DNA from 3 places in the Syntrophomonas sp. UBA1041 genome. Region 3 is predicted to be linked to each of the others. Evidence: riboswitches for the same ligand, from Rfam matches in the RefSeq annotation. Region 3 holds a riboswitch; each other region holds the start of a gene.
The links. Region 3 has a riboswitch for molybdenum cofactor ahead of B2633_RS16080 (ABC transporter substrate-binding protein). Riboswitches for the same ligand answer to the same signal wherever they lie in the genome.
Positions count from the first base shown of each region.

Region 1: another riboswitch for molybdenum cofactor. It lies ahead of B2633_RS00720 (ABC transporter substrate-binding protein); the one in region 3 lies ahead of B2633_RS16080 (ABC transporter substrate-binding protein).
Region 2: another riboswitch for molybdenum cofactor. It lies ahead of fdnG (formate dehydrogenase-N subunit alpha); the one in region 3 lies ahead of B2633_RS16080 (ABC transporter substrate-binding protein).

Region 1 is NZ_DCEA01000003.1:34,163-45,080, reverse strand. Features, by position in the region: gene B2633_RS00740 (enoyl-CoA hydratase/isomerase family protein) at 1-499, shown strand, start outside; gene B2633_RS00735 (class I SAM-dependent methyltransferase) at 749-1,513, opposite strand; gene B2633_RS00730 (ABC transporter ATP-binding protein) at 1,659-2,438, opposite strand; gene B2633_RS00725 (FecCD family ABC transporter permease) at 2,440-3,486, opposite strand; gene B2633_RS00720 (ABC transporter substrate-binding protein) at 3,574-4,653, opposite strand; molybdenum cofactor riboswitch at 4,732-4,850, opposite strand; gene B2633_RS00715 (class I SAM-dependent methyltransferase) at 5,024-5,860, opposite strand; gene B2633_RS00710 (ketopantoate reductase family protein) at 6,035-6,949, shown strand; gene B2633_RS00705 (Spo0E family sporulation regulatory protein-aspartic acid phosphatase) at 7,063-7,221, opposite strand; gene B2633_RS00700 (Spo0E family sporulation regulatory protein-aspartic acid phosphatase) at 7,915-8,067, opposite strand; gene B2633_RS00695 (YmaF family protein) at 8,332-8,703, shown strand; gene B2633_RS00690 (4Fe-4S dicluster domain-containing protein) at 8,973-10,082, shown strand; gene B2633_RS00685 (NAD(P)/FAD-dependent oxidoreductase) at 10,228-10,893, opposite strand.
Region 2 is NZ_DCEA01000101.1:990-11,907, forward strand. Features, by position in the region: gene fdhF (formate dehydrogenase subunit alpha) at 1-2,566, shown strand, start outside; gene nuoE (NADH-quinone oxidoreductase subunit NuoE) at 2,690-3,136, shown strand; gene nuoF (NADH-quinone oxidoreductase subunit NuoF) at 3,154-4,377, shown strand; gene B2633_RS14665 (molybdopterin molybdotransferase MoeA) at 4,521-5,759, opposite strand; molybdenum cofactor riboswitch at 6,023-6,143, shown strand; gene fdnG (formate dehydrogenase-N subunit alpha) at 6,316-9,348, shown strand; gene B2633_RS14675 (4Fe-4S dicluster domain-containing protein) at 9,351-10,163, shown strand; gene B2633_RS14680 (formate dehydrogenase subunit gamma) at 10,166-10,825, shown strand; gene B2633_RS14685 (formate dehydrogenase accessory protein FdhE domain-containing protein) at 10,839-10,918, shown strand, end outside.
Region 3 is NZ_DCEA01000107.1:111,777-122,694, reverse strand. Features, by position in the region: gene B2633_RS16100 (BclA C-terminal domain-containing protein) at 165-716, shown strand; gene B2633_RS16095 (ABC transporter substrate-binding protein) at 815-1,690, opposite strand; gene B2633_RS16090 (ABC transporter ATP-binding protein) at 1,706-2,401, opposite strand; gene B2633_RS16085 (ABC transporter permease) at 2,394-3,095, opposite strand; gene B2633_RS16080 (ABC transporter substrate-binding protein) at 3,125-4,009, opposite strand; molybdenum cofactor riboswitch at 4,107-4,228, opposite strand; molybdenum cofactor riboswitch at 4,296-4,418, opposite strand; gene B2633_RS16075 (hypothetical protein) at 4,623-4,841, shown strand; gene B2633_RS16070 (amino acid kinase family protein) at 4,872-5,711, shown strand; gene B2633_RS16065 (ATP-binding protein) at 5,970-8,780, shown strand; gene asnS (asparagine--tRNA ligase) at 8,863-10,257, opposite strand; gene B2633_RS16055 (KamA family radical SAM protein) at 10,489-10,918, opposite strand, start outside.

The DNA of each region.
Region 1 (10,918 bases), on a different contig from region 3:
GCTGCCCAAGCCCACTATCGCGGCGATTAACGGCTTCGTTTTGGGAGGCGGGGTAGAGCTGACTCTGGTGTGTGATTTTCGCGTTGCCGCGGATAACGCCAAGTTCGGCTTCCCGGAAATTAATCTGGGGATTTTCCCGGCAGCAGGCGGCAGCCAGCGCTTGCCGCGCTTGATCGGCATGAGCCGGGCTAAAGAACTCATGTTTACCGGGGATGCCATAGATGCCGGCCGGGCTTTTCAAATCGGGCTGGTCAACCAGGTGGTACCCTCCGGAGAAGTGATGGATGCCGCCTTGAAACTGGCTGCAAAGCTCAGCAAGAAATCGCCCCTGACCATGGCAACATTAAAATCGTCGCTGCACAGCATTTTAAATTCCGGCCAGAATACCGGGCTGGAGATGGAACTGGAGAAATTCTGTTTCCTGTTCGCCTCCCATGACCAAAAAGAAGGCATGCAGGCTTTCCTGGATAAGAGAAAACCTGAGTTTACGGGGAAGTAGACTGAACGAGTGACGAGGAAACAGGCGGGCGTTTTGTTCGCCAAACGATGGTGATGCAAGCGAACGGTTCTTGACTTTCGCATTTGGCGAAAGTCAAGAACCACCTGCATCCTTCTAAAGCGCAATATATAGGGACTCGGGATTTAGAGAGACACCACTGTTAAATGACTATGAAAGTGCCAATAGGTGGCGGTTGGAGCAGTAAATTACGATGATAGACGCTGTTGACAGATCAACTGCTCAATGTGATTATTCTTCTTTTATCCCCACCACCCGTATCCTTTTATAATCCACGATCCATTGGCCGTCTTGCAGCGTACTGTCTCTGAGCTGGTCTTTTATCTGCCCAAAGATCATCTGCTTCTGATCCGCGGTATAGTTCTTGAACAACAGATCGGCGAACATATCCAGCCAGTTGCTCAGCCCATTTTCCCCGTCTTCCAGAATGGTGGGCCTGACGAAATAACGGGCGTAGGTTACACAAAAGCCATGCTCTTCCATTAAACTGGTGTATTCGCCGATGCTGGGATAATACCAGGGGAGGTCTGCATCGCTGACGGGGTGTCCCATCTCCCGCAAACATTTCATAACCGCCCGGGTAACATTATTGACGTTGCCTCGTCCGCCGAATTCGGCGACAAAGCGCCCCTTCTTTTTTAGGGCTTGCCAGATACCGGCCAGGGCCTTTTCCGGTTCTTTGATCCAGTGCAATACCGCGTTGGAGAAAACGGCGTCATAGCGTTCATAAATATTCAAAGAGCAGGCATCGCCGGGCCGGAACTGGATATCCGGGTACTTCTCCCGGGCTCGTGCCACCATTTCCTTTGACGCGTCCAATCCTTCCACTGTGGCGCCGGATTGCTTTATAAGATGGCTTAAATCGCCGGTGCCGCAGCCCAGATCCAGGATGAGTTCACCACTTTGCGGCTGCAAGAGTTCGATCAAATCTTCTCCCAGTTTGGATACAAAGGCATGTTTTTCATCATACAGATCAGGATTCCACTCTTTTACCATTTACTGATACCCCCGTAAACTGATGCTCTTTAATTCTTCATTATGGGCATCTAATTCCCGGTTGGTCAAGCCGAACCTGCGCAAGCAGGGGGGTGACTATGAACGACAGCCAAGCAAAAAATACTTGCCCAGGACTTTCACTGTACTATAGACTTTCAGGGAGGCAGGCCACCCGCGAAATCTCATTTACATAGACGATTTGCAGCCTGGTGCCGTACAATTCGCTCAGTCGTTCCTGTTGCAGAATCTGCTCAACGCTGCCGGTTTCCATATACCCGCTACGGGAGAGAACTCCTGCGATCCCCCCCAGGAGGATGGGATGGTCAGGATTGTGGGTGGTCATTATTACGGCATAGTCCTTATCGGCCAGGTTTTTTATCAAACGAAGAGCCCGTAGCTGATTGCCGTAATCCAATGCTGAGGTGGGCTCATCAAACAAAATGATTTCGGGCTGCTGCACGATGGCTCTGGCTATGCACACCAGCTGCAGTTCCCCACCGCTGATTTGGTTCACCGACTTGTTGGCGAGATGGGAGAGGTTCATCATAGCGATGGTTTCATCAACCAGCTTATAGTCCGGCTTCCGGGGCCGGCTGAACATTCCCAGGTGCGGGGTGCGCCCCATAACGACAAATTCACGTACCGAGTAGCCGTAGGAAAAATAGATGCTCTGAGGCAGATAGGCTATCTTCTGGGCGACTTGATGGGCAGACATGCGGCTCATATCTTTTCCCTGCAGCATAATTTGCCCGTGGCTTAAGGGACGGATGCGGGCCAGGCAGTTCAGCAGTGTCGATTTCCCACAGCCATTAGGCCCCAGGATAGTGAATAGATCTCCCTTGTCGATGCTGAAACTGACATCCTTAAATATGGTGCGATGACCTTCATAGGCGAAGGCAACTTCTTTGACTTCCAGCAATGCCATATTAAATCGCCCCCCGTTGTTTGATCAGTATCCAGGCGAAAAAAGGGGCGCCGATAAATCCGGTGAGAATGCCCAGGGGCAGTTCTCCTCCGGTCAGGGTTCGGGCAACAGTGTCGATGAGTATCAGAAAGCCCGCGCTCATGAGGGTGGCAGTAGGCAGCAGCCGGACATTGTCACTGCCCACTATCATACGGGCTATATGGGGCATTATCAGTCCGATCCACCCCACCGTGCCACTCAAGCATACCGCGCAGGCAGTCAACAAGGTGGAACAAGTAATGGCCACTCCGCGTTCAAAACGCAGATTCACCCCAAGAGTTCGGGCTTGTTCCTCGCCCAGGGAGAGGATATTGATACGCCAGCGCATGGCCAGTAAAACCAGGCCGGTAAGAATCATTATGGGGGCGGTGGCAAACAAGTTCTCATAGGTAACCTTGGCGATGCTCCCCAATTGCCAGTAAACCATGTCCGCCAACTCGGTCTCAGTGTCGGCAATGTATTTCATCAGGCCTAACAAGGCCATCATAAACCCGCTGATGATGACACCCGACAGAACCAGGGCGATGGTCGATTTACTGCGCATCAAGGTAGGGATAGCCAGGGCCATGCTGACCGCTGTGATACCGCCGCAGAAAGCGAACAGCTGAATCTCGGTATTGCCTAAGCCCAGCAAAATGGCTGCGGCGGCGCCCACACAGGCCCCGGATGAGACCCCCAGTATATCCGGGGATACCAGAGGATTTTCAAACATGCCCTGGTAGGTAGCTCCGGAAAGAGCCAAGGCCCCACCCACCAGAATTGCTGCCAATATTCGGGGCAGGCGCAGATTCATGACCACGTTGTGCATGGTCTGAGTCCAGGTTGGGTCCACGGGGAATACATAGGATCCTAAAATGCGGACTACCTGCTCATAGCTGACATAATAGCGACCCAGACAAAGCGCCGCTATAGACAGGATAAAGACCGCCAGACACAGCAGGAGCAGCACTCCGGCGAGAGGCCGCTGATGGCGGGGTGTTTTGCTTTCAATCACACTGGTGCTATTCATGACATAATCCTTTTGCATCAATCTGCAAGGCGGCAGAGCCGCCGCCCTGCCACCTAAGTGCTTTATGGAGATCGGGATAGGGTTTTGCTATAGCCCGGTGGGTGAATTCTTGCCTGCCAGAATGGCATCGGCATATTCACTGGAAAGATCGTAGCTTAGAAAGTTCTTGTAGAAATCTATGGTCATCTGCTTCATATCCACACCGTCAAACTTGTCGGGATACAGGGTCTTAGCCATCCACACTACCTGTAGAGCCGATTCGGACCCGAAGCGATCCCACTGGAAAGTACCCTGAGGAACTCGATAGACATGCTTTGCCTTGATGGCCTTCAAATCTGCCAGGTTGGAATCTTCCATCAGGGCTTTATAAGCGCTGGCCTGGTTCAGGCCGCCTATCACGATATAATCAGGATCTAGCTTGAGCAGCTGCTCAGGGGTGATCTCTTTGTTCATACCCTGAAATAGTTCAGCAGTTGCAAGCTTCCCACCGCCCATGTTGATCCACTCTTCCTGCATGGTTCCCGATCCGCCGGTAGAATAAGCTGTCTTGCCGGCCTGCCCGTCAAGATAATAAACCGTTGGTTTATCTTCAGCTCTGACATCGGCCAGGCGATCCTGGACAAGTTTGATATTGCCATCCAGGTAGCTTACATAAGCCTGAGCCCGGGTGACCGCATTTCCGCCGAGTGCTTCACCGGTCTTCAGAACCGATTCCTTAAGAGCCTGGTAATTATTGAACATCATGTACATAGTTGTCAGACCCGCATTGCGGAAAGCCTCAGCGTCATTAGCGTTGGCGGTGATTACCAGGTCCGGCTTCAAGGCCAGCAGTTCTTCGGCGTTTACCGTGGAACCGCTGCCAAAGCCCGGTTTCTCTTTGATAGCAGGATTTACGTACTGCATCCAGGTAAAGCTCTCAGTCTTGAGAATATTGAAATAGGCAGGCTGTTTGGCTGTTGCGCCAAGAGTTATCATGATCTGGTTGCTGGAAGGCCAGCAGTTGGCTACGGTATTGACCTCGGCGGGCAGTTTCACTTCAACCCCGGCCATATCCACTATTGAGCGCTGGGGAGCGGTTGAGGCGGGTTGAGGCGCCTTGCCGCAGCCTGCGGCCATCGTCATCACAGCGATGACTAACATCATAGAAACGAACCATTTTCTCCTCATTTATGTACCCCCAATCGAAATTATATTTCATCAAAAAGATAGGCATGCGCCATAAGAACACATGCCTATCTTATTGATAAACGGTTATAATGGCCTTCTTCTCAAACACGGAAAGCTTGCCGATTTCCCAACAAACTCATCGGTTTTGGCCCATGGGCTCAGCCTTTAGGAACCAAAACTCGAAGTCCCAGATATTCTATTCGATTGGTACCCGCATTGCATAATTTGTCAGAAGTATAAGCTAATCACTCTGGATAACTAAATAACTAACAAAATTCTACCATATTCTCTGAGAAACCTAAATGTAAGAATTTCATGTATTTCCCGGGCTGCTGAAATGCGTAATGCGAATAATTCCGGCCTGGGCCGACTAAACATTCAGGGGTTTAGGCTCCCACCACATTATATAAGTTTTGGTTTCGATGCGGAAAGTGCAGCTGCCGTCAGGATTATCAAGCAGCCATTTATCGACATTGCTGCGGAAAATGTGCTCGTTCTCGGGCGGAAATTCGCATAATACCCTGAGATCATCGTAGGCTTCGAGCCGCGACCCATAACTGCCAGTAAAACCATCTGTGACTACCTTTAGTGATGGATCGATACCCAGGTCGTAGAGGATATTGAAGGTGAGGTTATAACCCAGCATGCGGTTCATGGGGGGCAGTGGCTTCACCTCTTCAGATGCTCCGATAAACAAGCTGTCCCGAGCATGTTTGAGGCTGGGGCTTTGAGCGAAACTCAGTACGAATACATATTTCCTGGCTGCCCCATTTAGCTTGACGAGATCGTGTAAACCCGCTGATCGGGAGGCGATAACCACATCATGCTGTTCCAGATTGTCCCCGATAATAGCATCATCCCAGTTAAGCAAGCGGGTATACAAATTGTCCACTCCGGCCAGCCGGGCGTTGCCTTCGCATACTTCCAGCATCTGTGGAGCGACATCCAGCGCTGTAACCCGGGCGACTTTCTGGGCTACCGGGATTGCCAACCTTCCCGGACCGCATCCTATATCGAGAACCGTGTCTTCGGGTTCCAGAATAAAAGTCTCCACCTGGCTTTTGGTATATTCCTTCTCCAACTGAACCATCTTGTTGTACATGACTGCGGTCTGGCCCCACATTTTTGCGGGGTCGCTGTTCATTCGTTCATATGCCGGACCGAAGCTTAGCTTCTGCAGTGCTTCCCAGTTAACAAGTCCCTTCATAATAAATCCCGCTCCCTTATTTTTAAAAACTAACTTCTACAAAAAATTACATAATTCCTTTTGAACAAAAGGAAGCAACGGAGACGACACTTTTGCTTCATCTCTTGCCCCTAGCGGATTAATGTAGTTAATTGGTATCATTAAAGGAAATTTGACGACACTGCGGAGGACAATATGAAATATCTTGTAATCGGAGCCGGAGGTACGGGCGGAAGCATTGGGGCCTTCATGACCGAAGCGGGCAAAGATGTCGCCGTCATTGACAGGGGGCAGCACCTGGAGGCTATTCGGGAACACGGTCTGAAAATGGAGACCACCCGCAAAGGGAATTACACAGTCTATCCCATGAAAGCCAGTGACATGCATCATTACCGGGAGCAGCCCGATGTGATATTCATCTGTGTGAAAGGTTATTCGCTGCTGGATACCATCCCTTTTATAAATAGGGTCGCCCACCGAGATACGGTAGTGATCCCCTTGCTTAATATTTATGGCACCGGCGGGAGGCTGCAGGCCATGCTGCCGGAAATCCTGGTGACGGATGGATGCATTTATATAGCCGCTGAGATCAAAAGGCCGGGCGCCATCCTGCAGGCCGGCGACATTTTCCGGGTGGTATACGGAGTGAGAAACTCCGATGAGTACCGGCCGGCGCTTGAAGATGTGGCTAGAGATCTGGAGGAAAGCGGCCTCACCGCCCTGATATCGGATAACATCCAAAGGGACGCCCTGCAGAAATTCTCTTATGTATCCCCGATGGCGGCTTGCGGAGCCTATTATGATATCGATGCCGGAGAAATGCAGAAGGAGGGGCGGGTCAGGGATGCCTTTATCACCTTGATGCGGGAAATCGATACCCTGGCCGAGGCCATGGGCATTCACTTCAGCGTGGACATCGTTAAGACCAATCTGCAGATTCTTGATAATCTGTCACCCAAGGCCTCTACTTCGATGCAGAGGGATTTAAAGCAGGGTAAGGATTCGGAAATAGACGGGCTGATATTTGAAGTGGTGCGTATGGGCCGGCAATATGGGGTGCCGGTTACCACTTATGCCATGATCGCCCGCAGTTTCGGATTCAAAGACTAGTTAAGCAACAAAGACATCTTTGTGAATAAATGTCTATGAGGCCGGAGGCACGGGACGGCGACAATTGGGGACGGTCCTTTTTGCCACCGTCCCCAGTTGTCAACCCTGGCTATTTACTCTTTTCTCTCTTCCGGGTGAACTCGATAATACTGGATGATAAGGTCGTCTAGCTGCTTGCTCAACCTGATAACGTCGGGATGCTTTAATCCTTTCTCTTCCCCCAGTTTAGTCAGCTTTAAGCGTAAGTCTTCTATTTTTGTAATGATATCCATGATCAATTCCCCTTTGTACCATAAGCAAATTGTCCGACTAACAATACGCAGCAGGTTAGAACCCCTTGCAGGATCGGACAATATATCCAGTTTGATACCAATACGCTATGGATTTTATTTAAATGGATCTCCGACCTTCGGAAGGATATAGCATTTAAGCCCGGCAGACTAAACACTAAAATAGTCGGCAGGATCTCAAGGTTATTTTGAGTTACTCATTGAACTCAATATTTACCGGGGTTTTAAAGATAAGCCTTGATTTGTCGATGTGCCATATAATGCGATAATTACTTCTTCCCAATAAACGTTAAAAGTGTCTTCGTACTAGTAATTCAATAAAACCAATGTTGTCGGCATGTTATGGACAAATTCCATTGAGCGCTTCCTTAAATTCAGCATAGCATTTTTCCCGGCTTTTCAATTCTAACTTACCGCTGTCCACATATCAATATGTCTTATATTTATTAAATATTGCGTCAATTTCCAAGATTTGTCTCTGAGTTGTGGCGTTTTCGACAATAGAACCTGCTTAATCGCAAAAGCAAGCCTTTACAATGGGTATTCACTGCAAATCTTAGCTTCCTGCTATTTCCAGTATTCAGCAAAAAAGACTTATTTCCTGCAATGGTATTTGCTTTTTTCTTCCGGTCACTCCCATATATGAAAATATATGGGATGTCAAAGGAGCCGCCGTCAGACAGGCCGGAAGTTGTCCCGATAATATTCGGTAATAAGTACATCTAATCGTTCACTAAGTTCACTGATGAAGGGATCTTGCAGTCCTTTCTCTACAACCAGCCTATCAAGTTTGCAACGCAGATCTTCAATTCGTTGCGCCAGATCCATAACTGTCTCCTCCTAATCAAACTGGATTGATTTTTATATCGCGTAACATATAGTAAAAATTTAGCAATCCGCCTGTCATTATTTCGACAAACGCAGGTGACAGGGGAAGCGCTTTAAAAAATGAGATGAAAAAGAACTCTGAATTCTTTGATCAAGTCATTTCCAGTAATCTATAATGCGATCGCTTTGCCCTGTGTAACACCCAGGAATAATTATCCATATGATATACCAATTAATTGGAAGGAGGTATCTCATTTGCCAAAAATTAAAATCCATGCCGCCAAGAATGATTGTATACCGGATCATTGTGAGCGGGAATGCGAAGCAATTCAGACTCATGTTCACGAATTCGCTGGAAGCACTACATTAGAGGGTGCTATTCTCCATAACCACAGGTTCGCGGGCGTTACCAGTGAAGCGATTCCGTACAGAAAAAGCCATGTCCACGCCATTCTGGTCAACACTGATTTCTTCTTCAATCATTACCATGAAATCGGGATAAGAACGGGTCCGGCAATTTATATCGATCACGATAAGCATATTCACTTTGTAGAGGGTGAAACTACCACCAACTTCGGCCATGACCACGATTTCCAGTTTACCACATTCATTGAAGATCCTCTGTTAGTTGATTAGATTAGCTCCCCCAAACCGCCCATCATTAGATAATAAGGATGGGCGTAATTTTTGGGGCTAAAGGCTAGTAGGGAGGCAAGCGCGACAAAAGAGAGTAAAGCATGGGAAGGCGTAAGTGGGATGCTTTCCAACCCCATTTACTCAGTCTCGTATCCATGCCTTTCCCGGAGACCTGCGTCCGTCACCTTCCCCCGCTCCCGTCGCTGGTACAAGAAAAATTCGGTTTTGTGTTACTATTATTGAGTACGAACTGTATAGGAGGTTATTTTATGGGGCACATAATTCACTCCAAAGACGAGGTCTATCGTGCTTTGGCGGTACGCCTCAATAAAAATCCGGTGGGAGCGCCGATAAACGACACCCTGATGGCAATTTTGCAGCGCCTTTATACCGAAGGCGAGGCTATGATAGGAAGCAAGTTCCCGATGATTCCGGTAAGTATCGAAAAAATCGCGGGTATTACCGGTATGGATATGGAACGATTGAAACCAATACTGGATGGCATGGCTGAACGGGGACTGGTGATGGACTTGCCCCGTAAGGATACGTTTTACTATATGCTGACACCGATGGTTGTCGGCTTTTTTGAGTATACTTTCATGCGGGCCGGCAGGGAAGCTGATATGAAGGAACTGGCCAAGCTTTTCAGCAGCTATTTTGATAATAAAGAGGTTCAGACTGAGTTCGCCGGGCGGGACACCAAATTCATGCGCACACTGGTGTATGAACACCTCATACCCATAGCGGTCGAGACTGAGGTCCTGGACTATGAGCGGGCCGGGGAGATCATCCGCCAGTCCGGCGGGGGCTCGCTCTCTATATGTCCCTGCCGCCATAAAGCACAGCATCTGGGTAGAGCCTGTGATGCGCCGCTTGAAGTATGCACTACCCTGGGCCCGGCTGCGGAGTGGATAATCAGGCGGGGTCTGGGTAAACCTGCCAGCGTAGACGATTTGCTGCGGGTGCTCGATGAAACCGAAGCCCTGGGGTTAGTCCATAACTGCGACAATGTCTTGAACAAGCCCACTTATATATGCCACTGCTGCGGATGCTGCTGCGTGGTTATGACCGGCATCAACAAACACGGACAGTATGCCACCCATCCCAGCAACTTCATTCCGGTATTCGATTCCTTAAACTGCATCGGCTGCGGTATATGCGCTGATAAATGCCTGATCGGGGCCCTCGCCATGGAGGAAGACCGGGATGGAAACGAGGTCCCGTTTGTGGATGAGAAGGTCTGCCTGGGATGCGGGGTTTGCGCAAACTTCTGCCCCAATAGCTCTGTAACCATGTCCCGCCGGTCGGTTGTGCACGTTCCACCCCGTAACGGGCGCGAAAAATTCCAACGCATCGCCCGGGAGAAAGGCAAAGCCTGATCGATACCGGCTTCAGGAGAACTATTTCATAAAGTCGACTGCTGCGCATCTCCGTCGCAGCGGACTTAGACTTCGCTTCAACTATACGATGAGATGAATGGGGAGACGCGGATGTTGCTTGGCCACCAATACCCAACCAAAAAGGCTAACTCTCCAGCTGGTTTATGAATTCCTCCAGGCCGACGCGGTCAATGTATTTGCCGATACGTTCATGTTTTTTGCCACTCTGGGAATAGACCTTGACGATCCGGTCCACTTTTTCGAGGATCTGCTCTTCATCGAGGTTATCATAGATGGTCCTGGCGATTCGTGGAGTGGTCCCGCCGTTACCGCCCACCATCAGCCTGAAGCCTTTGGGCATGCCCATCACCCCGACATCGCGGAAATGATTCTCCCCGCAGGAGTTGGCACATCCGCTTATGCCCATTTTGAACTTGCTGGGCAGCTGCATGCCGTGATATCGTTCGTCCAGCTTCAACCCCAGACCGACCGAATCCTGCTGCCCGCGCTTGCAGAAAGTGGTTCCCGGGCAGAATTTTATGCTGCGCACGCATAGACCGATAGCGTAGCTGGGCTTCATGTCCAGATCCCGCCACACCTCATCCAGGTCTTCTTCTTTCAGGCCTACAATAGCCAGGCGCTGAGCCGAGGTCAGCTTTAAGGCCTGGGCATGGTATTTTTCCGCTACATCGGCTATTCTTCTCAAAACCTCCGGGGTCACCAACCCGCCGGGCATGTGAGGAACCACCGCGAAGGTTTCTTTGTCCCTCTGCAAGACGGCGCCTTTATCAAGTAAATCGGTTGCGGCCATTTCATTAAACCTCCTTGAAGCATTT
Region 2 (10,918 bases), on a different contig from region 3:
GGAGCTTAGCCCCCTGGGCGCTTGCCGCTTGTGCGTGGTGGAAGTAAAAGGCAACCGCCTGTTGCCGGCATCTTGCGTAACACCGGTGTTCCAGGGAATGGAAGTCGAGACTGAATCGCCAGCAGTAATGGAAGCGCGCAAGACGATCCTGGAATTATTGATTGCCAACCATCCCTTGGATTGCTTGACCTGTGAAAAAGCAGGCGCCTGCAAGCTGCAAGATTATTGCTATCGTTATGGGATTAAGGGAAGTCCCTTTGTCGGCCAAAAGCATGCCTATGCGATCGACGACAGTAATCCCTTCATAGTAAGAGATCTGAACAAGTGCATTTTATGCGGCGCCTGTGTCAGAGCTTGTGAAGAACTGACCGGTGCGGATAACCTGTCTTATTTGAAGCGGGGCTTCCACCGCAAGGCAACCACTGCCGGGGATGTCGACTACATCGATTCCGATTGCGTATTCTGCGGGCAGTGTGTAGCCGTATGCCCAACCGGGGCATTGACCGAAAAGACCATGGTTGGTCAGGGACGCCGCTGGGATATTGAACGGGTTAGGACCACCTGCCCATTCTGCGGCACCGGATGTAATTTCGATCTGGCGGTCAAAGACGGAAAGGTAATAGGCGTCCTGTCAAATCCGGATGCGCCCGTTAATCAACGCAGCCTTTGCGTTAAAGGACGCTTTGGCTGGGACTTCATCTATAACGAAAACCGGCTGACTACTCCGTTGATCAAGAAGAATGGACAATTTGAACCTGCTTCCTGGGATGAGGCTTTTAGCTTAATTGCTACGCGTTTTAAAGAGATCAAGGAAAAATACGGCCCCGATTCTTTTGCGGCTTTGAGTTCGGCTCGCTGCACCAATGAGGAAAACTTCCTGGTTGGCAAGTTCAGCCGTGCCGTAATGGGGACCAATAATGTTGACCATTGCGCCCGTACCTGACACGCGCCCACCGTGGCCGGTCTGGCCACTACTTTTGGAAGCGGCGCTATGACAAACCCGATCAGTGATATTACCAACGAGGCTGAGCTCATGTTCCTGATTGGAACCAATCCTACCGAAGCTCATCCGGTAATTGGCTACAAGATGAGACAGGCGGCCCGTCGGGGTGCTAAATTGGTAGTATGTGACCCACGCCATATCGACCTGGTTGATGAAGCCGACTACTGGCTGCGTCTGAAACCGGGTACTGATATACCTCTCCTGAATGGCTTAATGCACATTATTATCAAGGAAGGCCTTGAAGACAAGACATTCATAGAAGAACGCACCGAGAACTATGAAGAACTCAAGGCTATTGTGGAGCCCTACACTCCGGAACGGGTTTCCGAGCTTACCGGCATCTCAGTGGATGATCTGTACGCCGTGGCCCGCCTCTATGCTACCACCGATAAGGCCATGTTATTCTACACCCTGGGTATTACCGAGCATATCTGCGGAACCCGTAATGTTATGAGCTGTGCCAACCTGGCTATGCTGACCGGACACCTGGGCCGCCCGGGAACCGGAGTCTGCCCGCAGCGCGGCCAGAACAACGTTCAGGGCGCCTGCGATATGGGCGCACTGCCCAATGTGTATTCAGGCTACCAGGCCGTAGGTGTGGATGCAGTACGGGAAAAACATGAAAAGGCCTGGGAAGCGAGCCTGTCACCCAAAGTAGGTCTCAAGATTCCGGAAATGTTTGAAGCGGCTCATGAAGGCAAAGTGAAAGCCATGTATATTCTGGGCGAAAATCCGGTTTTGACCGATCCGGATGCCAATCACATCAGAGGTGCTTTAGAAAAACTGGAATTCCTGGTGGTTCATGAACTGTTCCTTACTGAGACTGCCGCTTATGCGGATGTAATTCTGCCGGCGGCCAGTTTTGCCGAGTGTGATGGTACCTTCACCAATACCGAGCGGCGCGTCCAAAGGGTTCGCAAGGCAATTGAACCTATCCCCGGTCAGGCCAACTGGCAGACTATCTGTCAGATGTTTGTTGCTATGGGCTATCCCTTGAATTATAACAGCCCCAAGGAGATATGGGATGAGATGGCTTCCCTGTCGCCCTCCATGGCGGGCATCAATTTTGAGAGAATAGACCAGGAGAACAGCCTGCAGTGGCCATGCCCCAGCTTAGACCATCCTGGTACCCCGGTTCTGCATGTTGGCAAATTTACCCGCGGTCTCGGTCTGTTCCAGCCTTCCGAGCATATACCGCCAGGTGAAATACCCGATGCCGAATACCCGTTCCTACTCTCCACCGGCAGAATACTGCAGCATTATAATGTAACCACTCCGTATTCCAAAGGCATCAGCAGCATTTGGAACAAGGAGATGTCGGAACTCAACCCGGTTGATGCTGATAAATTGGGCGTGGTAACTGGCGGCCAGGTTAAAGTCACCTCCCGTCGTGGGGAAGCGATAACTCAAATCAAAGTAACCGATAGAGTGTTGCCAGGGGTGATATGGATGTCTTTCCATTATAATGCTACCCCGACCAATGCCCTAACCAGCCATCACCTGGATCCGATTACTGGAACCGGTGAATATAAAGTGTGTGCTGTAAAGCTCGAAAAGGTATAGGAGGCCAGTTAAACAGCGGCCGCGTTCGAGATGGTTTTGCCAAAATCATCCGCAAAAAGACGTTAATATTTGTATGTAAATAGAATCTAGTCCAAACCCAATAAGGTTGGAGGTGAATAAGCAATGGCAGATTACAGAGAAATTATCAGCGCCTATAAAGAAGTTCCCGGCGGTATTATCGAAGCATATCATGCAGTGCAAAAAGAATACAGCTACATCCCTGAGGACGCGGTGGTTTATGCGGCTCAAGTGTTTGATATGCCCAAGGCCAAGGCCTACGGAGTTGCTACTTTTTATTCCTATTTGCAGGTTGGCCCCCGGGGCAAAAATGTCATTCGTATTTGTGAAAGCGCACCCTGCCATATCGCGGGTGCTGATAAGGTTGTGGCTGCTCTGGAAAAGGAACTGGGTATCAAAATGGGGGAAACCACCCCTGATGGCAAATTCACTCTGGAATTTGCCGAGTGTGTAGGGCAGTGCCAGGCCACACCGGTTATAACAATCAACAGTCAACCGTATGGGGATGTAACAGCTGATAAGGTTGCTGCTATCCTCGCAGAGTACAAGTAAAGAAGGGAGGGTAAAAAATGGCCGAGGAAATGCGCATAGTACTGCGCAATTACGGCAAAGTTGATCCGTTGAACATCGATAGTTACACCCAGGTGGGCGGATATCAAGCCTTAGCCAAAGCTAAGAGCATGAGCCAGCCAGATCTGATTGAAGAGGTTAAGAAGTCAGGATTACGGGGCCGTGGCGGCGCCGGATTTAACACTGGTATGAAATGGAGTTTTTCCTACGGCGTAAAGGCCGATCAGAAATACGTTATTTGCAATGCCGATGAGGGTGAGCCGGGAACTTATAAAGACCGGATCATCATGGAGAATGACCCGCAGAGCGTCCTGGAAGGGATGGCTATTTGCGGGTATGCAATAGGAGCCAATAAGGGCTATATCTACTGCCGGGGCGAGTATCCCTACGTTGTGGAAATCCTCGATAAAGCCATAGCCCAGGCCAGTGAAAAGGGCCTCCTGGGAGACTTCAATATCGAAGTGCGCATGGGAGCCGGGGCCTATGTGTGTGGGGAAGAAAGCGCGCTTATTGAGTCTATAGAAGGGCACCGGGGTGAACCCCGCTTCAAGCCCCCATTTCCACCGGTTATCGGCTTGTGGGGCAAGCCCACTATTGTCAACAATGTAGAAACCTTTGCCAATATTCCCGCCATTGTTGACAAGGGCGCGGATTGGTACAAAGGCATTGGCGCGGCGGGCTATCCAGGAACCAAAGTCATGACCTTGACGGGAGATATTGTCAACCGCACTGTTATTGAAGTGCCTACTAACACCACCATCCGCCAGGTATTGAACGATTTTGGCGGAGGAATTGCCGGTGGCAAAAAGTTCAAGGCGGTGCAAATAGGAGGAACATCTGGCGGATTCATACCCGAATCACTGCTCGATACCCCGATCGACTTCGATTCCATGTCAGCCATTGGCGCTACCCTGGGGTCAGGAGCCTTCTTCGTAATGGATGAGACCCGGGATATAGTCGATGTAATTGATCGCATAAGCAAGTTCTTTGCTCATGAATCGTGCGGCAAGTGCACCCCCTGCCGGGAGGGAACTCAGCGCATGCATGAAATGCTGCACCGGGTGAAAAACGGCGGAGCAGTTGCCGGCGATCTAGACTTTATGGAGAGACTGGGAAGCGTTATGTCCAAAGCCTGCTTGTGTGGTTTGGGACAGGCGGCTCCGGCTCCAGTGCTAACAACCTTAAAGCATTTTAGAAACGATTATACAGCCAAGTTTAATTAATGCTCTATAATCCCAGATTATGTTTATTATGTACCGGGGGCCATAAACCCCCGGTACACAATCTTGTGCTATAAGTTCGGGCAATAAAAATGATTAATGAGAAAAGTGAGGAGTGAGGGGTAAGGAGCGCTGATGCTTGTGTCTTAATCTACGATTAATTTAGCTTTAACCATGACGGGTTCTTCCCCCGACCTTTTATGTACATCTAACAGTAAAGGAATATTTCCCGTATTAATATCTTTTCGGTTTACCGGCAGGGCGTAGGCATGGCCCTGTTCAATAATCATTTCTCCTCGGTGCAGGCTGCGCCCCGACTTTAAATGTTCAATGGGACTGGCCAGCTCTATATTAAACCAATCACCTTTATACAATAACTCTCCTTTTAACTTAAGCAGGGCCGGTTTTACCAGAGCTTCAAACAATATTCCGGCTGCAGAGGGGCTGCCGGACAGATTGAAAATAAGTTTGCCATCAAGAAGGGCGGCCGAAGTATTTTTGCCGGGAAAGACGTTTATACCTTTGAAAAGAAGCTGGGCATTCAAATACTCGAACGCGTTGCGAACCAAGTCGAAAAGGCCGTTGCCGGTCCCCCCGCTGATTATTATCATATCAGAGACCCGTGCCGCCTTTTTTATTGCAGCTATAATGGTGTGCAGGTCATCATTAATTACAGAAGGCGACAGCGACGGTAAAGCTCTGCTGCTGTTTATTTTGCATGCTAATAGGCTCCGGTTGCTGCAATATATGCATCCTGTTTTGATGGGGGACCCGGGTAAAAGCAACTCATTTCCCGTGTCTATAATATATACACGAGGCACTTTGTATACCGGCACCCTTTCTATGCCACAGGCGGCTATTCTTTCCAGGATTTCCGCTTTTAAAACCTGCCCTTTGGCGGCAACTCTATCTCCAGCCATCAATTCGTGGCCGGCTCTTCGTATATTTTCACCCCGCCGCGGCCTGATGCTGACAATTATATAGTTTTCATTTATTATCTCAACGTCCTCTTGTTTGATAACGGCAACGCTGCCCTCTGGAAGCAAAGCCCCGGTCATAATTCTACAGGTTTCCCCGGGCCTTGTTGGCCTGTTTTCAATTGAACCAGCTCCGATAATAGAAGCTACTCTCAAACGCAACGATCGTCCGGTTTGCAGTCTTTTAAGATCAGTCTTGCCAATCGTATAGCCATCCATTGCCGAACGGTCAAAATTGGGTATATCAATAAAGCTGGCTATATTATCCGCGGCCACCCGCATATAGGCATTATCGATGTGCAGGTACTCGGTGTCCAGGGCTTGAATGCTTTCACAGCTTATATCAACAGCTTTATCTAAACTAACAGCTTCTAATATCTTATCATTAACCAACTGTAGTCTACTCATAAATAACCTACCTCATTTATCGCGCATTTCCTTTTTTGTTCTATAAAGAGGTGAAATATATCCCCCGATGTTTTAAAACCCTCAGTATATATTTCTTTATTTATTATACATCCATTATAGTAAATTGTTAGGCTTAATATGAAATAATTATGTTTAATTTTTTTAGTGACAAAATAATAGCATTATGTTATATTGTGTTTGAGATAGTTGGATGTATATAGCATACGGTGTATTATTCTGTGTATGGTTGGCGTATGATTAAGACAATTGTATAGCTCCAAGCCTTTAGACCTAAAGCAAAGCCATGGTTTCTAGGCCTCTGGGTATAGTTGGAAACGATTGTGCCTCCCCGTATTTTTGGAAAGGAGCCTAAAAAGCCTGGTTCAAAGCAGGTAGTACTTGCTGGGCCATAATGGGCATAAAATCCAAAAATATTTTTTTATGCCCCTGGCCTTTGCTGGAGGCATTTTTGCTTATCCCATAAATGCAATCAGGTACTCTGGCAAAAAGAGTATCTGCTGGTAGTAGTAGTTTTTAAGGGAGGTAGAGATTGGTTATGAAATTTACTCGTCGTGGTTTCCTGAAGCTTTCAGGTCTCTCCGTTGCCGCGGTTGCTTCCGGCTTGGGGTTTGACTTGGAAGCAACTGCCGCACACGGGCACGCACTGAAGCTGGCAGGGTGCACAAAGATACCCAGCATCTGTCACTTCTGCTCAGGTGGATGCGGGCTTCTCCTGCATATTAAGGATGGAAAACTGGTCCACCTTGATGGGAACCCGGACAATCCCATCAACGAAGGTACCCTTTGCCCCAAGGCGGCAAGCCTGGCGCAGGTGGCCTATTCTCCGGAACGTCCGAAAAATCCGCTTTATCGTGCTCCGGGTTCTGACGAATTCGTGGATATTACCTGGGAAGAAGCTTATGATCGTATTGCCAAGAAAATCAAGGAAGTCAGAGATAAGACCTGGACGAGCACCGAGGAGATTACGAATGCCAAGACCGGAGCCAAAGAAACCGTTACCGTGAATCGGGCGGAAGGCATTTGTATGATAGGTTCGGCCGAGGTTGATAATGAGGAAAGCTACCTGCTTTCCAAACTTGCCCGCCTGATCGGGACACCATTCCACGAACACCAGGCCCGTATCTGACACGCGCCCACGGTGGCTAGTTTGTCACCTTCATTTGGACGCGGCGCCATGACCAACTCCTGGCAGGATATGCAAAACTCCGAATGTTTCTTGATCGCAGGCAGCAACTGTGCGGAATGCCATCCCATTGCTATGAAATGGGTTAACCGCGCCCGGGCGAAAGGCGCCAAGGTTATTGTTGTTGACCCGCGCTTCACGCGCACCGCTTCCCAGGCGGATGTCTTCGCCCAAATCCGTCCCGGAACCGATATTGCTTACCTGGGTGCAATGATCAATTATTACATCGAGAATAGGCTTTATGATGAGTTCTATGTTTTGAATTTCACCAATGCGCTTTATAAGATAAGCAAAGATTTTGGATTCAAAGACGGTATGTTTTCCGGTTTTAACCCTGAAACCAGGAAGTATGATTATGCAAGCTGGGCCTATCAACTGGATGCCGAGGGTAAACCGGTAAAGGCAGACAGCCTGGATGATCCGGATTGTGTTTTCCAGAAACTCAAAACCCATTATTCCAGATATACCTTTGAAGTAGCTTCAAACATCACCGGAATACCGGTTGCCAAAATAAAACAGATAGCCGACACCTTCGCTGCAGCCAAACCAGGCAACATCTTCTACGCCCTGGGCATGACCCAGCACACCACCGGTGTGCAGGGTATTCGTTGCTACGCCATCATCCAATTGCTACTGGGCAATGTGGGCAAGGCCGGTGGCGGCATCCAGGCCCTGCGCGGCGAGCCCAATGTTCAGGGTTCCACCGATATGGCCAACCTGAACGCCAACTTGCCTGGATATATCCCTTATCCTACTAATCAAGAAAAGACCTTGAATGATTTTGCTGCGAAACACGGCTCGGTCCAGTATAAACCAATAGTAGCCCTGCTCAAGGCCTGGTTCGGCGCGAATGCTACCGCCGAAAATGAATACGGATATCAGTGGCTGCCCAAGAACAATCCAGCAAATATGCCTATTCAACCCCAGTTCTTCAGCAAAATGGAAGAAGGACAGTTTAAGCTTCTCCTCAACTGGGGCTCCAACTCCACGGTTTCCATCCCGGACAGAAAACTGGTGGCTAGAGGCCTATCTAGTCTGGAAATGCTGGTAGTGGCCGACATATTTAACACCGAAACCGCCCAGTTCTGGAAAGAAGAAGGATTAAATCCGGCCAAGATTCCGACCGAGGTAATCTTCCTGCCGGCGGCCTTCGTTTATGAAAAGGCCGGCAGCATGACCAATTCTTCCCGCCTGGTCCAGTGGAAGGAAGTGGCATTAAAACCCCTCAATGACTGTCACCCGGATTTGGATATGCTGGACCACATCTTCAAGAGAGTTCGCGCCCTTTATAGCGGAAGCAATGACCCCAAGGATGAACCAATTTTAAAAGCCAACTGGGATTATGGCGATCATGAAGCAAGCGCATTAAAAGTCCTCCAGGAACTCGGCGGCTATAACGATACTACTGGCAAACCTATTGCCGCGATAGGCGAATATCTGGCAGCACCGATTGGCACGGTTTCCACCGGATGCTGGGTATATGCAGGGGTAACTCCGGAAGGCAAAAACCTGGCAGACCGCCGGGGCAATGCTGATCCCACCGGTCTGGGCCTGAATAAAGATTATGCTTTTGCCTGGCCGGGCAATATCCGCGTTCTCTATAACCGGGCTTCTTGCGATGCCCAAGGGCAGCCGGTCGATTCCAAACGCAAGCTGATCTGGTGGGATCCCGTCCAGAATCTCTGGGTCGGCAATGACGGACCCGATGTGGTCGACAAGACCAAAGGTCCTGATACACCGGAAGGAAAGATTGGGTTCAAACAGAATCCTGAAGGAGTAGGACGCTTATTCGCAGCTACTTATAAGAGTGGTACAGTTGCGCCAGAAGGTACTGCGGCTGTCGTCCCGATTCGTGGAGCAGGTATGACGGTTGATGGACCGATGCCGGAGTTCTATGAGCCGATTGAAAGCCCGACCGCCAATCTTCTGCATCCTGAGGTGCAGAGCAATCCTTGCGCCAAGATTGTTTCAAAAGAGTTTGGCAACCCGGATGAATATCCCTATGTCCTTACCTCCTATGGGGTTGTCGAGCACTTCTGCGCCGGGGCGATTACCCGCAACATTCCCTGGCTGAATGAGATAGCGCCTGAGCCTTATGCTGAAATAAGCAAAAACCTGGCCCATAAAATTGGTGTTAAAGAAGGGGATGAAGTCGAAGTATCCTCTGCCCGTGGCAAGTTAGTAGTGCGTGCCCTGGTGACTGACCGAATCCAGACTCTTAAAATCAACGGTAAAGATCAGGAGACCATCGGTATGCCGTGGAGCTGGGGCTTTGCCAGCTTGAGTCCTGGCCCCAGTACTAATAATGTGACAATGAATGCATGCGATCCCGGAGCGGGTACTCCTGAGTATAAATGCTGTCTTGTCAACATAAGGAGGGCTTAACGATGGCGAGAAAAATGGTTTTTATTGACACCTCATTATGTACTGGGTGCAAGGCCTGTTCCGTAGCCTGCAAAGCGTGGAATGATCTTCCGGCTGAAAAGACACAACGCATAAGCAGTTATCAGACCCAGGCTGACTTTACACCCAATACCTGGACCTATGTCAGGTTCAGAGAAGAGTACAAAGATAAAAAAATGCGTTTTAATATGCTGAAACTCCAGTGCTTCCACTGCGCCGATCCAGCTTGTATGAAGGCCTGTTCTTCCCAGGCCATCTATAAGACAGAATCGGGATATACATTGATCGATAAAGACAAATGCATTGGCTGCGGATATTGTGCGGCGAACTGCCCATGGGGCGTTCCCAAGATTGACGAAGCTGCTAATAAAGCTTACAAATGCACCGGTTGTATTGATCGCGTTGAAAGCGGTATGAAACCGGCATGTGCTCAAACCTGCCAACCCGGCGCGATACAGTTTGGCGATTATGATGAGATAATGCCCCAAGCCCAAGCCCGCGTTGCAGAGCTTCAATTAACCAATCCGAAAGCACATCTGTATGGCAATGAATTGATGGGCGGCACGACTTATGTTTATCTGCTGCAGGATAGACCGGATGCTTATGGGCTTCCTTTAAATCCTACAACACCGATATCCTTGACTCTTTGGAAAGATATAGTTTATCCGCTGGGTGGTATAGCGATTGGCGCTTCGGCTGCAGCTATCACTTGTGGGGTTATTGTCAATTTAGTAAGGGGCAATTATGCCAACCGAGCGAAAAATATCGCGGCATCCCACGACGAAGGAGGTAAGTAGATATGGCAAAAGAGGTATATCGTTTTTCCGCGGGAGAGCGTTTTGTGCACTGGTGTCACGGCGTTGCATTTTTGCTGTTGCTTTTTACCGGACTGGGAGTGCTCGTCTACGCTTTTCAGCCGGCTATGAACGTATTCGGCGGGATTCAAGTTACACGAAATATTCACCGTGTCGTTGCTGTGCTGTTTACGTTAGGTATGATAATAGGATTCATTGGCAAAGGACAAGGCGCACGCCAGATGCGGCGCTGGTTTAAAGACGTAATTAACTTCCGTAAAGACGACTTCGATCATGCCAAGAATTTTGGTATAGAATTCTTTGGCGGCCATAAACCATTCCCGCCCCAGGGCAAGTTTAACGGCGGCGAAAAGCTGAACTCTATGTTTACCATCCTGGGAACACTTTGTATTGTTACCAGCGGCTATATTATGTGGTTTGCTTCAGGTCCAAGTTTGCTGCTACAGTGGGCGTATCCTATACATGCGGCCTGCGCACTTTTTATGGCTGCCCTTTTGATTGCCCATTTATATCTGGGAATACTTCATCCCGATTCAAACCAGGCTCTAAAGGGTATTTTCACCGGTTGGGTTCCTGCCAAGTTTGCTTATGAGCACTATGAAAAATGGTATAACGAAGAGGCAAAAGAAACCATGAAAGGATAAGAGGAGAATTTGTATGGCTGCAGGAAAAAGCAAATTGGTAGTTGCGGAAAATATGGAACAAGCCTACCAGAAGTATCGTCAGCTCAAACTAGA
Region 3 (10,918 bases):
TTTTAGTGTTGATATTTTGCCGGGCTTTGAAGTTGGATTGAAATGAATCAATATCTAAACGGAAGCTTGCGGGGGTAGGATTCATGAGGCGTAGTAACACCATTGCCTTGCCTTGAATACTCTATCACTAGAATATTAATATATCGGAGAGGTTGGTTTATATAATGAGTATTTATGGAGATTCTTTTGAGTGGCTGCTGGTGCGCTATCGTCACAGAAAAAAGCGGCCGCTGGTCCGCAAAAGGGGCGGCGGCGTAAGTACATCCGATGATTCCCTGGCCGGTTTGAGCGAAGCTTTAAAAAGCGCCGGTGAGCCCAATGTGTCAAGTCTTGATGCCTGGGGTTACGTATTTCACATAAATACCCAGAACATAGCGGTCGGGGCTCCGGTTAACTTCAGCAATAATGGCCCTTTAATGGGCATCACCCACGCACCCGGCACATCCAACATAGAAGTCGCTGCGGCAGGGACATATAATATTTCTTTTGCGGTTTATACGGCGCAGAACAACCCTCAGGATTGGGCGGTGGTAGTGAATGGCATGGTCAGGTCGCGATTCAATTCTGCCGGTCAAACCATACATGGTTCAACCTTATTAACGCTAAATGCAAATGACGGAGTAACCATCCGCAATGTAAACACCCTCCCCAGCCCCGCAACACTGAGGCAAGGCCCCTTCACAACCGCCTATGTATTAATATTGAAAGTGGATTAACATCATGGCCTGATCAGCTCTGTACCTCAAGAATAGTAAATATCATGCAAAAAGACCGGGGGCTATGCCGGCCCGGTCTTTTCTGGGAGCAATATCGGTTATTGCAGTTTTTTGCCTTCGGGAGAGTTGGGGAAAAACAAGGGTTCGCCATACTTGTCTTTGCCGAACTCCTTGACGATCTTCTGACCTTCGGCTGAAACTAGCCAGGCGATAAAGTCTTGGGCCCCTTCCGCGTTGATGTTGGGGAATTTGGCCGGATTGACCGGTATCAGGGTGATGTAGTTGAGCAGCAACTCATCATTTTCAACTAATACCTGCAACTTGATCTTATCCTTAGTGGTGATATAAGTAGCCCGGTCCATAAGGGTATAGGCCTTTTGTTCATCGGTGTAGAGCAGGGTGGGGACATTGCCGCTGGCCCCTTTTTCATAGATGCGATACCATTCTCCGCTAGGCTTGATGCCGGCCGCATCCCAAACCTCGATTTCCTTTACATTGGTGCCGGATTTGTCGCCCCGACTGATAAACAGCGATTTGCTGTCGGCAATTTTTTTGAGAGCCGCAGTGGCTGATTTTTCGCCCTTAATTCCGGCAGGATCCTCGGCCGGACCAACGATGACGAAATCATTGTACATGAAATCGACTCTCTCGGTGCCATAACCGTCAGCAACGAATTTTTCTTCCAGGGCTTTGGCATGAACCACTACTAAATCCACGCTGCCACCCTCTGCAATCTTGAGCGCCGCACTGGTTCCGGCTCCAACATGACGAACCCTTACTCCGGTTTGTTGTTCATAAGCATCCTCAAGAGCGCCTATGATGCCGGCATCGATCGGGCCGATAGTACTGGATAAAAACACCTGTTTGACTTCTTTGACCGGAGCGGGCTGCTGCTGGCTGCATCCCGGCAGGGCAAAACACCCGACCGCCAGCAAAACCACCAGCAACAAAGCTATATGCCTGTGCCTCTTCACACTTTCATACTCCTCTCACATTCTGAATTTATCATTGACCGTACAGTCGGCTACTGCTTGCCGGCTCACGATCTCCCCGTCTTCCATGTAATAGATGATGTCAGTCAGATCCATGGCCTCCCTGATATGATGGGTCACCATGACAGTGGTTATCTTCTGCTCTTTTAAGAGTCTGCCGATGTCCTGCTTGAATTCATTGCGGGTTTCTTTGTCCAAATTGCTGAAGGGTTCATCCAGCAATATGATCTCCGGCTGCAAGACCAAAGCCTGCGCGATAGCCACCCGCTGGGCCTCTCCCCCGGAAAGCGACCTGGCCCGTTGTCTGGCCAGATGAGCTATGCCCAGCCTTTCCAGCCAGGGTTTCACCTGTCTCTCCCGCTGTTTGCGACTCATATGGCGGAATTTGAGACCTAATTCCACATTCTCCATCACACTCAAATCGAGCATCATGGGCTTTTGGAAAACCATTGCCATTCTGCGCCGCAAATCCAAAAGGGTTTGATCTTTGCCCTTTTTGCCGAACCAGGTGATTGTGCCCGTAGTCGGTTCCAACAACGCCGCCATAATCAGCATCAGACTGCTTTTCCCGGCGCCATTGGGTCCCATCAGGCTGATGGACTGCCCGTCTTCCAGGGAAAAATAAGGGATATTCAGGATGGTTCGCCGGCCTAATACCAGGGTCATAGCTTTGATTTCGATGACCTTATCCATTGTTGCTTCTCCATTGCTGCAAGATAGTCAAGAGCGCGGTAACGCCGTAGGCCAGCAGAAGCAGAATAATGCTTAAGGCGATGGCCACATCGAAGTTGCCTTTGTTGACCTCCATAACCGTAGCCGTTGTCAACACCCTGGTCTGGCCTTTAATATTGCCGCCCACCATCATGGAAGCGCCAACCTCGGACACCACTCCTCCAAAACCAGCCATGACAGCAGCCAGCAGTCCCAACTTGGCTTCCTTGACCAGGCTCCATAACATCTGCAGGCGGTTGGCGCCTAGTGCCAGTAATTGCATCCGCAACCGGGGATTGATCTGCTGAATCGCCGCCAGGGTAAAACTGACCACTATCGGAGAGGCAATCACCGCCTGGGCGATGATGATCGCCAGAGGGGTATAAATGATATTCAAATCCCCAAAAGGGCCTGACCGCCATAAAAATATACTGACCCATAATCCTACCACTACTGGCGGCAGGCCCATGCCGAAATTAGCCAGACTGACAAGAAAATTGCGACCAGGGAACCGACCCAGGGCTAAAATGGCTCCCAGGGGAACACCGATTAAAACGCTTACCAGGGTGGCTGTTCCCGATACCTTGAGGGTAAGCCAGGTAACCTCCAATACTTCCGGATCCAAGGCGAACAGCATCTGAAATGCCTTGACCAGACCTTGCCAGATCAGTTCCACATGATCACCCCAAGCTATGAATTAATGGTTTATTTACCGAGATCCGCCTCATTCTTGCCGGCATCAGCATAGAACAGAGGCTGCCCGTATTCTGCCACCTTGAATTCCGAGATAATCTTCTGGGTGTCAGGCGCTATCATGAACTCGACAAAAGCCTTGGCGCCAGCCGCATTGACTTTGGGGAACTTCTCGGGGTTGACCTGCATGACATGATAGATATTCAACAGAGCTTTTTCGCCTTCCACCAGTATCGCCAGACTGAGGTTCTTCTTCTGAGCCAGGTAGGTGGCGCGGTCGGTCAGAGTATAGCCTTCCTTCTGCTGGGCTACGGTAAGGGTCTGTCCCATGCCCTGGCCGGTTTCCTGATATTTGTCACTCACGGTGGGGGTTATTCCGGCAGCTTTCCATAGATTCTTCTCCATAGTGTGGGTTCCGGAATTATCACCGCGAGAGATAAACAGGGCGCCTTTTTCATTGATTTTCTTGAAAGCCTCGGCAGCGGTCGCAGTTCCCTTTATCTGCGCGGGATCGCTCTCCGGTCCGACGATGATAAAATCGTTATGCATAACCAGCTGGTAATTGATGGCTTCGCCGTTATCCACTATCGGTTTCTCCTGAGAAGGTGCATGCGTCAGCAGCACATCGGCTTCGCCCTTCTGGCCCATAGTTATTGCTGCTCCGGTCCCGACCGCAACAGTTTTAACCACATATCCGGTCTTCTTTTCAAACTCCGGAACCAAGACATCCAACAGGCCGCTGTCCTGTGTACTGGTAGTAGTGGCCAAAATGACATCCTTGGTCTGTTCAGCAGCTGGGGGCGCTTGCTGCTGCGGCTGTTGCTGAGCACAGCCTACAATGCTTAATATGAATATTAATAGAATAGCCAGGGGTAAAAACCTTTTTTTCGACAACATTAATAGTCCCTCCCTAATATTACATTTCTAAGGCTATAGCTGTCCTCCATACGCATATACAAAAAGGTCAAACCCGCCATGAGCAGTTTCGACCCCGGGGATTGATCATCACTCTCCTTTCCAATGCGGGAGGCGCAGTCGTTTCCATCTGCCCCCATTGTCCTGCCCTCCATACTTACCATCAGCTGCAGGTGACCAGGATCGGAGCTAGATTTTTATAGGTATGTATGCAGTTTCAGCCGAAACATAAAGCCGAACCCGCAAATAAAGCAGATTCGGCTCTTAAGTCAGACCCAGTTACTCTCCTTTCCAAATGCGGGAGGCGCAGTCGTTTCCATCTGCACCCATCGTCCTGCCCTCCATACTCACCATCAGCTGCAGGTGGTCAGGATCGGAGAAAATATTCAATGTTATACTAACTTTCGGCAAAGGAAGACTTTTTCCTGCTATTTTTCCAAATTTTCCGTTTATACGCCATAGTGGCAAACATGTATAATCCCAATCTTATTTATGGAAGGTAATGGGTTCTGACTTACTGTGAAAATGTGGTTAAATAACCCAACATTCGCTTATACTTAACCTAGGACAAACTTGAAAGAAAGGATGGGGTTTTATGTCAAAAGGGAAAATTTTTGTGCGCGAACGCCGCAAGGTCCAAGAGGGCGAGAAGAAGCCCCGTTTTGTTGTGGTTGGTGTAGCTGGAATGGATTTGAGGCTGCATGCCAAGCACATCCGGCGCATGGAACTCGAGCAGATGGCCGCAGCATTGGGTGCTGAGATAATCTATCTGGAATCCGGCAAGGATGAAGAAGCAGACATCGATGAAGATTAGTAATAAAACTGGGGAAAGGCGGATTAGGCTGTGGCACTGATACGGGAAAGAGACAGTAAGAGACTGCACGTCAAAAGCAAATTAATGGGTGAGTCCCTGGTCAGCAAGAGCTTTTTGCAGGGTCTGGAGCAGAAGGAGCAATTCCGGGCCCTGCCGCAGGTGAGTGTAATAAAAATCGGCGGGCAAAGCATCACTGACATGGGCGCCAAAGCGGTGTTGCCCATCCTGCAGGAAATTGTGGCCAACGCGCCTGAACACAAGATGATTATATCCACCGGCGGCGGCACCCGCTCCCGCCATGTCTATTCCATCGCCATGGAATTGGGCATGCCCACCGGGGTTATAGCCAAACTGGGGCAGAGCGTCTCCGAGCAAAACGCCCTGATGCTCTCCACCCTCTTGATGCCTCATGGAGGAATAAAGGTCGGGCACGACGATATACCCAAACTGGCGGCTTATTTCTCGCAGGGATGCATCCCCGTCATTCACGGCATGCCCCCTTACGGATACTGGGAGCACCTCCCTGCCCAAGGCAGTCTGCCCCCCAACCGCACCGATGTAGGGGCTTACCTGCTTTCCGAGGTGATCGGCGCCCGACAGTGCATCTATATCAAAGATGTTGACGGCCTCTATGAGGATAACCCCAAATTATACCCTGAGGCGAAATTTATCCCCCGTATCGGCGCCCGGGAATTACAGGCCATGAAACTGGATGACCTGGTGGTGGAGTGGACGGTTTTGGATATGCTGACCCGCTCGCGCAGCGTCAAAGAAATACATATTGTCAATGGCCTGAAACCCGGCAATATAACCCGGGCTTTGAAAGGCGAACATGTAGGCACTATCATTTACAACGACGAAGAGAACTAGTGCTGTCACATACCTTAAATCCCGGCTTTCTTCTTCATGCCGCCACATTATGGTATAATGAAATATGATTTCGAACTAGGGCTTTGTCCACCTTGGTAAAGTGTGGTCTTTCCATCCCGGCATCGTGGTGGAAAGACCTTTTTGTTGAGGTTTTGACTGTTGAAGAGTCCCGTTCCGATAAAAACTCAGGGTTTTCTGGGGTTCTATTCTGAATAGGCCCTACTTATTCAAGCTTTGTAGAAACGGGGAGGGTGAATGATGAAACCTTTGATTCAGGTTTGCGGAGATCCTACAGTAGACTGGTTCCGCATACATAATGAAGATATTACCGTGCGCGGCGGGGTTTATTACTGGCAGCGCCACAAAGAAGATGACCGGGTGCGGCTCAGTTCGCAGCCGGGGGGTTTTGCCCTGGTACGACAGGTTCTGAAGGCCATGATCCCGGAGCAAATCGCGGCTGTGGAAGGCGCCCCCTTGGCTGAGAACCTGCTCAACCGTCCCAAAGACCGGCAGGTCACCACCTCCTGGACCTTGTGGAAAGAATTTTTCAATTCATCCGGCCATCGCAGCGCTTATCGCCTTTGGAAATGGCATGAATTTGAGCCGGCTAAATGGGATTATCAGACTGCCCGGCTTCAGGGCAACCCGGACCTGCTGTTGATTCAAGACAGCGGCCTGGGGTTTCGTCATTGTGAAGAAGGCTGGCCTGAAGCACTGAGCCTGGAGAGCCAAAACAGCGGCCTGCTTCCGGCACAGTTGATTATCAAGCTGGGTCAATATTATGATGGTCAGGCCAATCCCCTGCTGAATCGCATCGCGGAACTAGGCTTGGAGGACCGCACCATCATTCTCAGCTCATTAAGCGACCTGCGCGCCTGTGCGGTTAAGGTCAGCATTTCCCTTTCCTGGGAAAAAGTCCTGGAGGAAGTGGTCGGTGCGGTTCTAAGCCCTCACGGACCTTTTCTGGATGCCGACCGGAGCACCATCAAATACCAGCAGGTAATAGTCCCCATCGGTTTGAGCGGGGCGGTCGTGGTGGGACGGGATTACCATACCCTGATCTTTGACCGCAATGGACAAGAAGGTCACTTTGCCGCACTGTATCCCGGACAAATCATTGGCGATAATACCTGCATCCTAGGAGCCCTGGCCGCTAGCTGGGCCGCAAATACGGCGGCGACAGACTGGATAAAGGCCTCCCGGTTGGGGATTGAACTGGCCCGTCTGCTGCAAATCGAAGGTTATGAAGTGGTAGAGTGGGAGCAGCATAAGCATCTGCAATTTCCCTATCAAACCATCGCTTCCGCTTTCCGGGAGCTGAGCCGCGACCGCTTTGGCAGCATGGGGCAGCCGCATTGGTCCGCGATATCAGACCTGGGGGTGTTTGTGGATGAAGCCCGCTCCGCTTTATTAAAACCGGGACGCTGGACGATACTGGAAGATGACCTGTTAATAAATTACAACCCGGGCTGTTCAAAGGATACCGAATGCATCGGCTCCGTGCACGATTGTGCCAAAAACGTGGTGGTTTACGGCCCCCAACAGGCCCTGCAAGGTGTTCCTGTGGAAATCATCGGGGGCTGGAGCAGTGCCGACCGGCAGGAAATAGAAGGGGTGCGCGGGGTGAATAATGCCATGCGCGAATACTTCCAGCTCAAGAACCCGGAAACCCCGCTTTGCGTAGCGGTGTTTGGCCCGCCCGGTTCGGGCAAATCCTTTGTCATTAAAGAAATCGCCCGCGGGCTGGGTATTGGTGAAAAGGCGCAGCTAACCTTCAACCTGTCGCAATTCGACTCCCCCGCCGAGCTGCAGAACGCCTTCCATCAGGTGCGCGATTTAAATCTCAAGGGGAAAATGCCCCTGGTCTTCTGGGATGAATTTGACACTCCCTGCGAAGGCCTTCCCCTGGGATGGCTGCGCTATTTTCTGGCTCCCATGCAGGACGGTGAATTCACTTATGAAGGCTTATCACATCCCCTGGGGGGCGGCATTTTTGTCTTTGCCGGGGCAACCCGCCATTCCTTTGAAGAATTTCGCTCCGGAGACAACGCTGAGGATAGAGCCGCCAAAAAACCGGATTTCATCAGCCGTTTAAGGGCTTTCATCAATATCAAAGGCATCAACGGCAATCCCAATTCGGTAGAAGACCGCCTCTATGTCATCCGCCGGGCCTTTATCCTTCGCCAGTACCTGGAGACCAACGCCGCTCATCTCAAGATAAACGGGCAGTTTGAAATCGAGCCAAGTGTGCTGGATGCCTTTTTACTGGTTAGCCGTTACTGGCACGGAGCGCGCTCCCTGGAGAATCTGCTCAAGATGAGCAGCCTGGCGGACAAGCGCAAGTACGAGTTATCCAGCCTGCCCCCTGATCATATTGTGGAAATGCATGTCAATATGAAGGAGTTCAACGATCTCACCAAACTTGGCCGCCGTGAGCTGCTGCGCATAGGCATCACCGGGCATGTTAACCTGGATCCCGAGGAGATCGGCATTCTCAGCCGGTCTATCGACAGGGTGATCGCTTTCATAGAAAGGCAATTCCCGGCCCATTATCTGACCGTATTTTCTCCCCTGGCAGCCGGGGCTGACCGCCTGGTAGCAGGTGCGCTGCTAAAAGATGAAGCGGCCCGCCTCATCGCGGTACTCCCCTTTTCTATGCAGAGATATTTGGAAACTTTCGGCGCTAGCGAAGATTACCGCCATGATCCGGCCGGGGCCGAGCTGCGCAGCGAGTATGAGTACTGGATCAACAACCGGGCTATAGAAGTGATAGAGATGCCGCCAACTCCGACCCGGCGTCTTGCTTACCTCAAAGCGGGGCAGTTTATCGCCGAGCATAGCAATGTTATCATCGTGGTCTGGGATGGCAACCGCCAGAAATATTCCTCGGTAACCGCCCAAGTGGTGGCCAGGGCAGAAGCACTTAAGATTCCTATTTGTCACATCTGGGCGCAAAATTATCGCTCAGAATCCTGCCAGGCCAATATCAAGCCCCGGCACGGAGAGATCCGCTACAAGAATTTTCCCGGGCAGCCCCCGGACATGTGGACCAGTATCGCAGCTGAATAAAGACTATACCGCGGAGACGGGGTTGACAATGGGTCCGTTCCCATTTTTAACCTAGAAAAACCCCGTCCCCGTGACATTTTGCTTAGAATTCGCAGGAGCGGACGGTGCGGGGGAAAGGAATGACATCGCGGATGTTGGCGACCCCGGTGAGGTACATGATGAGCCGTTCGAAGCCCAGGCCGAAGCCGGCGTGTTTGACCCCGCCGTATTTGCGCAGATCCAGGTACCACCACAGTTCCCGGGGATCCATGTTAAGCTCTTCCATGCGCCGGGCCAAAAAGTCTTCGCGCTCTTCCCTCTGGCTGCCGCCGATCAATTCCCCCACCCCGGGGACCAGAAGATCCATAGCCGCCACGGTCTTGCCGTCATCATTTTGGCGCATATAGAAGGCCTTGATATCTTTGGGGTAGCCGGTTACAAATACCGGTTTGTTAAACACCTTTTCGGTCAGATAGCGCTCGTGCTCGGTCTGCAGGTCATGTCCCCAGGCCACCGGATAGTCAAATTTCTGCCCCGCTTTGGTCAAAAGATTTACCGCTTCAGTGTAACTTACCCGGGCGAACTGCTGGTTTAATAGTCCCAAAAGCCGCTCCTCCAGCTCCTTATCAACGAATTGATAGCAGAACTGCATCTCGTCAGGAGCATTCTCCAGTATGAAGCCGATGACATATTTCACCATGGCTTCAGCCAGGCGCATATCATCGCTCAGATCGGCGAAGGCCATCTCCGGCTCGATCATCCAGAACTCAGCGGCATGTCTGGCGGTGTTGGAGTTCTCAGCCCGGAAGGTGGGGCCGAAAGTATAAACATCGTGAAAGGCCAGGGCGAAAGCCTCGGCTTCTAACTGCCCGCTGACGGTGAGGCTGGTTTTGCGGGCGAAGAAATCCTGACTGAAATCCACCTCCCCGGATTCAGTGAGCGGCGGTTTTGAAGCCGGCAGTGTGCTTACCCTGAACATCTCTCCGGCGCCTTCAGCATCACTGGCGGTTATGATGGGGGTGTGTACGTAGACAAAACCGCGTTTCTGGAAAAACTCGTGAATGGCATATGCGGCCAGGGAGCGGATACGGAAAACCGCCGCAAACAGGTTGGTACGGGGTCGCAGGTGAGCCATCTCGCGCAGGAACTCCCGGGTGTGGCGTTTGGGCTGTATGGGATAGTCCTCGGGGGCATCGCCTTCCAGAACCACTTCATGGGCCTTTATTTCGAAAGGCTGTTTGGCCTGTGGAGTCAACACCATGATTCCACGGGCGGTAACCGCGCAGCCGGCCCGAATTCGGGCCACGGCATCAAAATTGGCCGAAGCGTCCTTTTCGTAAACCACCTGAACGGTATTGAAATGGGTGCCGTCATGCAGGGCGATAAAGCCAAAGTTCTTTTGACTGCGGTTGCTGCGCACCCATCCGCTGACCTCCACTTCCTGACCGGCCAGCCTCTCGGTCTCCCGCATCAGCTGTCTGATGATCACTTTCTCCATGGCATTAACCCCCTGTATCAATATAGACTGGAATGACATTTCCATTTATCCTTTATTATGACTTATCTCCTGGATTTTAAAACCCCCAAAAGGCAGACGCGGTAACGGCCCGGGCAAAATGACCGGCAGGGTCTGCCTCACAATACCAAACCCTCATAATGCCGCAGTTAGAGCAGGGAAACGGCCTGCGCTAAGCTGCGCAGGCCGTTTTCAGCTTATTAATCAGCTGTTTCAGGCTTTTTTGTTGGAGATCTCTACGATATTGCCTTCCCAGGTCATCAATACCGCTTTGTCAGCGTCCATATGCATGATGTGGTTGGGCATAAGCGGGATTTTGCCCAGGCCGCCCGGGGCGTTGACTATATAGGTAGGCACCGCCATACCGGAGGTATGCCCGCGCAGTGAGGCAATGATGTCCATGCCCTCCTGGATGGTGGTCTGAAAATGCCTGGTGCCCTTGACGTCTTTGGCATGGAAGATGTAATAAGGTCTAACCCGGATCTTAAGCAATTTATGGTTTAGCCTGCGCATAATATAGGGTCTGTCATTGATGCCGCGCAACAGTACGGCCTGGTTGCCCAGAATAGCCCCGGCCTCGGCCAATCGGTCGCAGGCCTGTTTGGATTCCGGGGTGATTTCCAGAGGGTGATTGAACTGAGTA